DNA from 2 places in the Streptomyces sp. NPDC001508 genome. Region 1 is predicted to be linked to the other one. Evidence: riboswitches for the same ligand, from Rfam matches in the RefSeq annotation. Region 1 holds a riboswitch; the other holds the start of a gene.

Region 1 (3,710 bases):
GACGCGATCGTGCGCGCCGCCGACATGGAACCGACCCGTGCGGGCGGCTGGACCTACTGGCAGGCCGGCGCCCCCGGCCGCGGCATGCAGGCACTGCGCGTCCGCGTGCCCCACGGCTCGCAGCGCGACATCGTGCGCGTGCACCCCGGCGAGGAGTGGCTGTACGTCCTCAAGGGCCGGCTCGCCCTGCGCCTCGGGGACACCGCCCATGTCCTCGCTCCCGGCGACAGCGCGCACTTCGACTCGCTGACCCCGCACCGCCTCGCCGCCGAGGACCACGGCGGGGTGGAGCTTCTGTTCGTCCACACCCTGCTGCAAAGTCCCACGGCCGCGCTGTGCCTGGGCCCCATCACTGGAGAGCTGCCATGACTGACATGGAGGAGAAGTTCCCGCGCGCCCTGTGGGTCCGGCTGATCATCTACATCGCCGTCGGCCACATCGTGGCGGGCTTCATCTATCTGCTGTTCGAGGTGGGCGCCAAGGGATGAGCGGCGACGGCACGACGGCCGGGTGACGGCCCCGAAGTGAGCGTCCGTCAGTCCAGCAGCCGCTCGCGCAGCCGCTCCCGGGTCGGCGACGCCAGACCCAGCCCCTGCTCCAGATAGGCGTCGACACCGCCCCAGGTCTGCTCGACGGTCTCCAGGGCGGCCGTCAGATACTCGGCGCGCGCGTCGAACAGCGGGCTGATCAGTTCCATGATCTCCGGGGTGTACGCGGTGTCCGCGCCGCCGCTGCGGCGCACCCGGTAGCGGCGGTGCTTGGCGTTCGACTCCAGATAGTCGGCCAGGATCGCCTCGCGCTCCACTCCGAGGGCGAGCAGTGTCACGGCGATGGACAGGCCCGCGCGGTCCTTGCCCGCCGCGCAGTGCATCAGCGCAGGGACGCTGTCCTCGGCCAGCGCGTGCAGCACCCGGGAGTGCTCGGCGGTGCGCTCCGTGATGATCGAGCGGTACGAGACGATCATCCGGTGCTCGGCCTTGCCGTCGCCGAGCAGCTGCCGCAGCTCGCCGACGTCGCCGTCGCGGACCATCGTCCAGAACTCGGCGCCGTCCGCAGGGTCGGTCAGCGGCAGATTGACGTTGCGCACGCCGGGCAGTTCGACGTCCGGCCCCTCCAGCTTCTGGTCGGCGCCGTTGCGGAAGTCGAAGATCGTGTGCAGGCCCAGGGAGGAGAGGAACGCGGCGTCGGACTCGGTCGCATGCGCCAGATGACCGCTGCGGAACAGCACGCCGGGGCGCACCCGCCGGCCGTCCGCGGTCGGCAGTCCGCCCACATCACGGAAGTTGCGCACACCGGCGAGTTCGGGTTCGGTCGACGGGACCTGCTGTGTCACGGAGGCTCCTCGCGGTCACTCCCCGCGACGTGGGTCGTCGACGGGCACGCCGTCGACCATACGACATGGATTTCCCGCGGCAGCGAGTTATCCACAGGCGTTGCCCCACAGGCTCGCCGCACTTGATGATGGTGCGGCGTGAGCGGATCTGGGGGCACTTGTGAGGCTTTATGACGGACATCGCCGAGGACGGTCGTACCCGACCGTGATGCCGTGCTGTGGTGCCACGGGCTGCGCACCGCACTCCGCGACGATCGGGACACCGCGGTCCTTCGGCCGTACCGCGTCTGACTCTTCTGTCTGGATTGCCGGTTATGCGGTGAGGGGCGTGAGGAGCGTCATACCCGTGACGGTGCGTCGTCCGTCATGACCACGTAATGCACGGGCTTCTTGCGGGAATTGGGAAAGCCCGCCACCGCGACATGCACGGACGGTGACCGGGAATTCCCGCGACGGATCACGGGAAACGCGCACCGGGTGAAGCGGCTCCTTGTCCGTTCGCGTCCCGCTCGCTTACGTTCGCCACCAATCCGGACGGACCGCCGAATCCTGCCGCCGCCCGGATCCCCGACACACACTCACCCGTGCCCGGCAGGAGCGGGGGACCCACCAGGCACGACTGCCTGTCCCGGTCTCCGGGACGGCTAGGGGTGAAGCCGCGCCCTGCGCGGCCGGGCAGCTCCAGCCCGAACCCGACAGCTCACCTCGCAGGCGCCGGAGAGGAATTCGCCATGCCCGCGAAGGGTAAGCACCGCCGTCCCAAGTCCCAGCGACTCACCCGCTCCATCGCCGCCGCCGGAACCGGCGGCGCCGCGCTCGCCCTGCCGCTCATCGGCGCCGCCGGGGCACACGCCGCCACCCCCGACTCGGCGCCCCGCGCCGCCGCGCAGCAGTCCGTCCAGTCCGGCACCGTTGAGCAGACGACGGCCGCCGCGCACTCCGGCACCCGGACGTACTCGGTGCGGCAGGGCGACTGGCTCGCCAAGATCGCCGAGGAACAGGGAGTCAGCGGCGGCTGGCAGCGGATCTACCAGGACAACCGTGAGGCCATCGGCGGCAATCCCTCGCTGATCCACCCCGGTCTGAAGCTCACGCTCGGGGAGCGGGCCGGGACGGGGACCGACTCCTCGTCCACCGAGCCGTCCTCCGAGAAGTCCTCGTCCGCCGAGTCCGCCGAGTCCGCCGGGTCCGCGCAGCCGTCGGCGCCTTCTTCGTCCGACACCTCGTCCGACAGCGCTCCGGTCGCCCAGAACACCGGGACCGCCGGCACCACCGACACCGCCGGCTACGGCCTCCCGGTCAACGGCGCCCGGATCGGGACCGCTTACCACACGGCGGGCAGCATGTGGTCCAGCGGTTACCACACCGGTGTCGACTTCGTCGTCCCGACCGGCACCTCGCTCAAGGCGGTCGGCGCGGGCACCGTCGTCTCCGCGGGCTGGGGCGGTGCCTACGGCAACCAGGTGGTCCTCAAGCTCGCCGACGGCTACTACGCGCAGTACGCCCACCTGTCGCGGCTGTCCGTCTCGGCCGGCCAGACCGTGACCCCGGGCCAGCAGATCGGCCTGTCCGGTGCGACCGGCAATGTGACGGGCCCGCACCTGCACTTCGAGATCCGCACCACGGCGAACTACGGCTCGGACGTGGACCCGCTCGCCTACCTCCGCACACACGGCGTCACCGTCTGACGGCAGCGACACCCCCGCACATGGCGTGGGCCGCACCGGAGTCCCGGTGCGGCCCACGCCATGTGCGCCCGGCGGGCGCGGCAATCCTTCGCCCAACACCCCCGCCCTCCGGCCTGTTCCCGCGTTGGGAAACTCTTGGGGAGTGTCTTATCTCACCGTTCGTCAACCCTTTCCTACGATCGCGTAGGTCACATCCGAAGGGGAATCATGGACCGACGTGGCAGACGATTCGAAGAGTGACAACACAGCTGTGATCGGGTCGTACGTGGCGGTGGGAGACAGCTTCACCGAGGGCGTCGGCGACCCCGGCCCCGACGGGGCGTTCGTCGGCTGGGCCGACCGGTTCGCGGTCCTGCTCGCGGACCGCCGCCCCGAGGGCGACTTCCGGTACACCAATCTCGCCGTGCGCGGACGGCTGCTCGACCAGATCGTGGCCGAGCAGATCCCCCAGGCGGTCGAACTCGCGCCGGACCTCGTCTCCTTCTGCGCGGGCGGCAACGACATCCTGCGGCCCGGCACCGACCCGGACGAGGTGGCCGAGCGTTTCGAGCGGGCCGTGGCCCGGCTCACCGCGGTGGCCGGCACCGTCATGGTGACGACCGGCTTCGACACACGCGGCGTGCCCGTGCTCAAGCATCTGCGCGGCAGGATCGCCACCTACAACGGGCACGTCCGGGCCATCGCCGACC
Region 2 (3,710 bases), on a different contig from region 1:
GAGGCCGCCGCGATGGCCTTCATCCTGCTGTTCGCCGGGTTCGAGACGACCGTCAACCTCATCGGCAACGGCATGTACGCGCTGCTCACCCACCCCGAGCAGCGGCGCCGCCTGCAACAGTCCCTCGCGGCCGGGGAACGGGACCTGCTGGCGAGCGGCGTCGAGGAGCTGCTGCGCTACGACGGCCCGGTCGAGCTGGCCACCTGGCGGTTCGCCACCGAGCCGGTCAGCATCGGCGGGCAGCGGATCGCGCCGGGCGACCCCGTTCTCGTCGTCCTCGCCGCGGCGGACCGGGATCCGGAGCGGTTCGCCGACCCGGACGTGCTCGATCTCGGCCGACGTGACAATCAGCACCTCGGCTACGGCCACGGCATCCACTACTGCCTCGGCGCGCCGCTCGCCCGGCTGGAGGGCAGGTCCGCCCTCGCCGCCCTCCTCACCCGCCTCCCCGACCTGCGACTTGCGGTGGAACCTGCCGATCTGCGGTGGCGCGGCGGGCTCATCATGCGTGGACTGCGTACTTTGCCCGTAGAGTTCACGCCCGTCCGGCAAGAGGCCGGAATGGGAGATTCCGGAGCCCCTTGCCCCGACGGAAGATGACAGACCCTCAAGTTTGTGATCTTCATGTGATCTGCGCGGCATGAACTTGTGACAGGTGATCGTGTGCCGCTACGTTCACCCATCGGTGCGGTGTCCCGGTGTGGCCGCCGCGCCGGTCAGTGCTGTCGCGCGAAAGGCTTCCGCATGCTCTCCGGGAACGGTCGTCACCGGCGCCCCCGTCAGGCTCCGGCCTTCGTCGTCGCGGCCGGAGTGACCGGCTCCGCGATCGCCATCCCGCTGCTCGGCGCCACCGGCGCGAGCGCCGCCGACGGCACCACCTGGGACCGGGTCGCCGAGTGCGAGAGCGGCGGTTCATGGAGTGCCAGCACCGGCAACGGATACTTCGGCGGGCTGCAGATCTCGCAGCAGGACTGGGACGGACACGGCGGTCTTGAGTATGCGACGACCCCGGACCAGGCCAGCCGTTCGCAGCAGATAGCCGTGGCCGAGAAGATCCTCGCCGACCGGGGCACCACCCCGTGGGCGACCTGTGCCCTGCTCTCCGGGCTCACCTCGAAGTCGGGCTCCGTCGGCGTCGACACCGGCGTCACGGACGGCGGTTCGTCCGGCTCGACGGGCTCCACGAAGTCCGCCGGCCCGTCAGACACACAGAAATCGCTGGATTCCACCGATTCGCCGGAAGTATCTGAATCATCCGGCTCGACCGACTCGTCCTCGCCCTCCGACCCCGCGGCTTCCGGCACGGAGACCTCGCCGTCCACCTCGCCCTCGTCGAGCGCGAGCCCGAGCCCGAGCCCGAGCGTGAGCGCGAGCGCGAGCCGCGATGTGACGGACGGTCGTACGGATTCCACCGAGCCCGGCGGGTCGGCCTCGTCCGAGCCCGGCGCCTCGCCCAAGGACGACTCGCCCACCGAGGACCCCGAGTCCGCGGACTCGGACAACTCCTGGCGCAGCGGAGGCTCCTGGAGCCTGGTCGACACCGGATCCCTCGGGGGTGGTCGCCACCGGGGCGACAGTGCGGACGAGAACGGGGCGAGCGGGACGGCTGACCCGGGGTCAGACCCCTCCGGGCGGCACGCCTACACCGTCCGCGTAGGCGACACCCTCGCCTCCATCGCCGACTCCCTTGACGTGGACGGCGGCTGGCGTGCGCTCTACGCCGTCAACGAGAAGGCCATCGGTGCCGACCCGAACCACATCGCCCCCGGTCAGGCCCTGGATGTCGGGGTCGAAACGGGCGAAAAGTAGCGGGAGCTGACGTCCCGTTTCATGCGTCATGTCCGGTTTGTTGAAAGTGTGGGATGAGTCTCAGAAGCCCTGATCGTCTTTGAAATTCCGGCGATCGCGTGCCTACGGTCATGACCGCTCGCCACCGCGAGCCCCGGCTGCCGCAACGCCGAGTCCTGCCAGCGGCCGTACGGGAACAGTCGTCGCGTCAAGCGCCGTAGGCAGGAGCGGGGGACCCAAGGTAAGTGCCGCGCCGGTCGGTTGACCGAAGCGGCTCGGGGTGAAGCCACGCCTCCACACGGAGACGTGGCCGGGCAACTCAACCGGCCCGAACCCGACAGCTCACCTCGCAGGCGTCGGTGAGGGGATCCATCCATGCTGTTCTTCGGCAAGGGCAAGCACCGTCAGTCGTCCAAGGTCACCCGTGTCGTGGCGCTCGCCGGTGTCACCGGCGCCGCCGTCGCCGCCCCGCTGATGGCGGCCGGCAACGCCTCCGCCGCCAGCGCCTCCGAGTGGGACACCGTCGCCCAGTGCGAGTCCGGCGGCAACTGGTCCATCAACACCGGCAACGGCTACTACGGCGGCCTGCAGTTCTCGGCCTCCACCTGGGCCGCGTACGGCGGCACGCAGTACGCGGGCACCGCCGACAGGGCCAGCAAGTCGCAGCAGATAGCGATCGCCGAGAAGGTCCTCGCGGGCCAGGGCAAGGGTGCCTGGCCGGTCTGCGGCAAGGGCCTGTCCGGCGCCGCCTACAACGGCGGCGGCTCCGCGTCCGGCGGCAACACCGGCTCCTCGAACACCACCACGGGCGCCGGCTCGTCGAACGCCGGCTCCGGCGCCGGCTCGTCGAACACCGGTTCCGGTGCCGGTACTGGTTCTTCGAATTCTTCGAACGCCGGCACCGACCGTTCCACCGAGCGGCAGTCCGCCTCCCGTTCCGCCGACCGTCCGGCCGCGGACAAGACGGTCACCACCCCGACCGGCGAGAAGGTCAAGAAGGGTGACGGCGAGTACAAGGTCGTCAAGGGCGACACCCTCAGCTCGATCGCCGAGCGGCACGGCGTCAAGGGCGGCTGGCAGAAGCTGTTCCGGCTGAACCAGGACATCGTCGAGAACGCCGACCTCATCTACCCGGGTCAGCTGCTGCACCTGAAGTGACAGCCGGCCGACAGTCCGGCCACAGCCCCCGCACAGCGGCGCCCTCCACCGTGGAGGGCGCCCCGGGGCCGCCCCCGTCCCCACGGACCCCCCGCCCCGGCGCGTCTTCCCCCGTACGCGCCGGGGCGGGGCCTTTCCACACCGCGGTGACCAGGCGGACGGCATGGGCGCGGGCGGCGGCCGTGGAGACCTGCCGGCCCCCCACGCTCACCGCAGCCCCCTCACCCGCAGCCCCCTCACCCGCAGCCCCCTCACCGGCAGCCCTCTCACCCGCAGCCCCCTCACCGGCAGCCCTCTCGCCCGCAGCCCCCTCACCGGCAGCCCTCTCGCCCGCAGCCCTCTCGCCCGCAGCCCCCTCACCGGCAGCCCTCTCACCCGCCGTCCCCTCCCCGTCGCTCCCCTTGCTCCAGCCGCCCCAGCGCCCCAGCCGCCCCAGCGGCCCCCGGCCCCGCCCCCGCCTCCCGTCCCGCGTCTGAGGCGCCTCGGTCTCCGGCTGGTCGTCCGCGGCAGCTTCTTCTTCTCGTCCTCTCCCTGTCTCTCCGGGTCTTCCGTCGCGTCGTCTCCGTCTGCTGCGGCCCACGGTTTTCGCACCGCGCTTTGTTCCGGTTGGAAACAATGTGTACCGTCAGCCTGTCGTCACCCCGTCCACGGGGCGGTCGGCGACCGGCCGGGGGCCCCGGTCCGGTTAGGCTCTAGTCGCAAGGCGCACAGCCCCGCACTTCCAGCGTCACATTCCAAGAAGGAGATGCTCGTGCCGTCCATCG

What was found. Region 1 has a riboswitch for cyclic di-AMP ahead of ABT245_RS44855 (M23 family metallopeptidase). Riboswitches for the same ligand answer to the same signal wherever they lie in the genome.
Region 2: linked by a shared signal. The riboswitch ahead of ABT245_RS41030 (transglycosylase family protein) and the one ahead of ABT245_RS44855 (M23 family metallopeptidase) in region 1 are both predicted to bind cyclic di-AMP.

The regions. Positions count from the first base shown of each region.
Region 1 covers NZ_JBEPAP010000114.1:5,360-9,069, reverse strand. The annotation lists gene ABT245_RS44870 (helix-turn-helix domain-containing protein) at 1-369, shown strand, start outside; gene ABT245_RS44865 (DUF6126 family protein) at 366-488, shown strand; gene ABT245_RS44860 (tyrosine-protein phosphatase) at 536-1,333, opposite strand; cyclic di-AMP (ydaO/yuaA leader) riboswitch at 1,903-2,060, shown strand; gene ABT245_RS44855 (M23 family metallopeptidase) at 2,065-3,021, shown strand; gene ABT245_RS44850 (SGNH/GDSL hydrolase family protein) at 3,272-3,710, shown strand, end outside.
Region 2 covers NZ_JBEPAP010000081.1:13,270-16,979, forward strand. The annotation lists gene ABT245_RS41020 (cytochrome P450 family protein) at 1-600, shown strand, start outside; gene ABT245_RS41025 (transglycosylase family protein) at 745-1,809, shown strand; cyclic di-AMP (ydaO/yuaA leader) riboswitch at 1,992-2,159, shown strand; gene ABT245_RS41030 (transglycosylase family protein) at 2,164-2,946, shown strand; gene eno (phosphopyruvate hydratase) at 3,692-3,710, shown strand, end outside.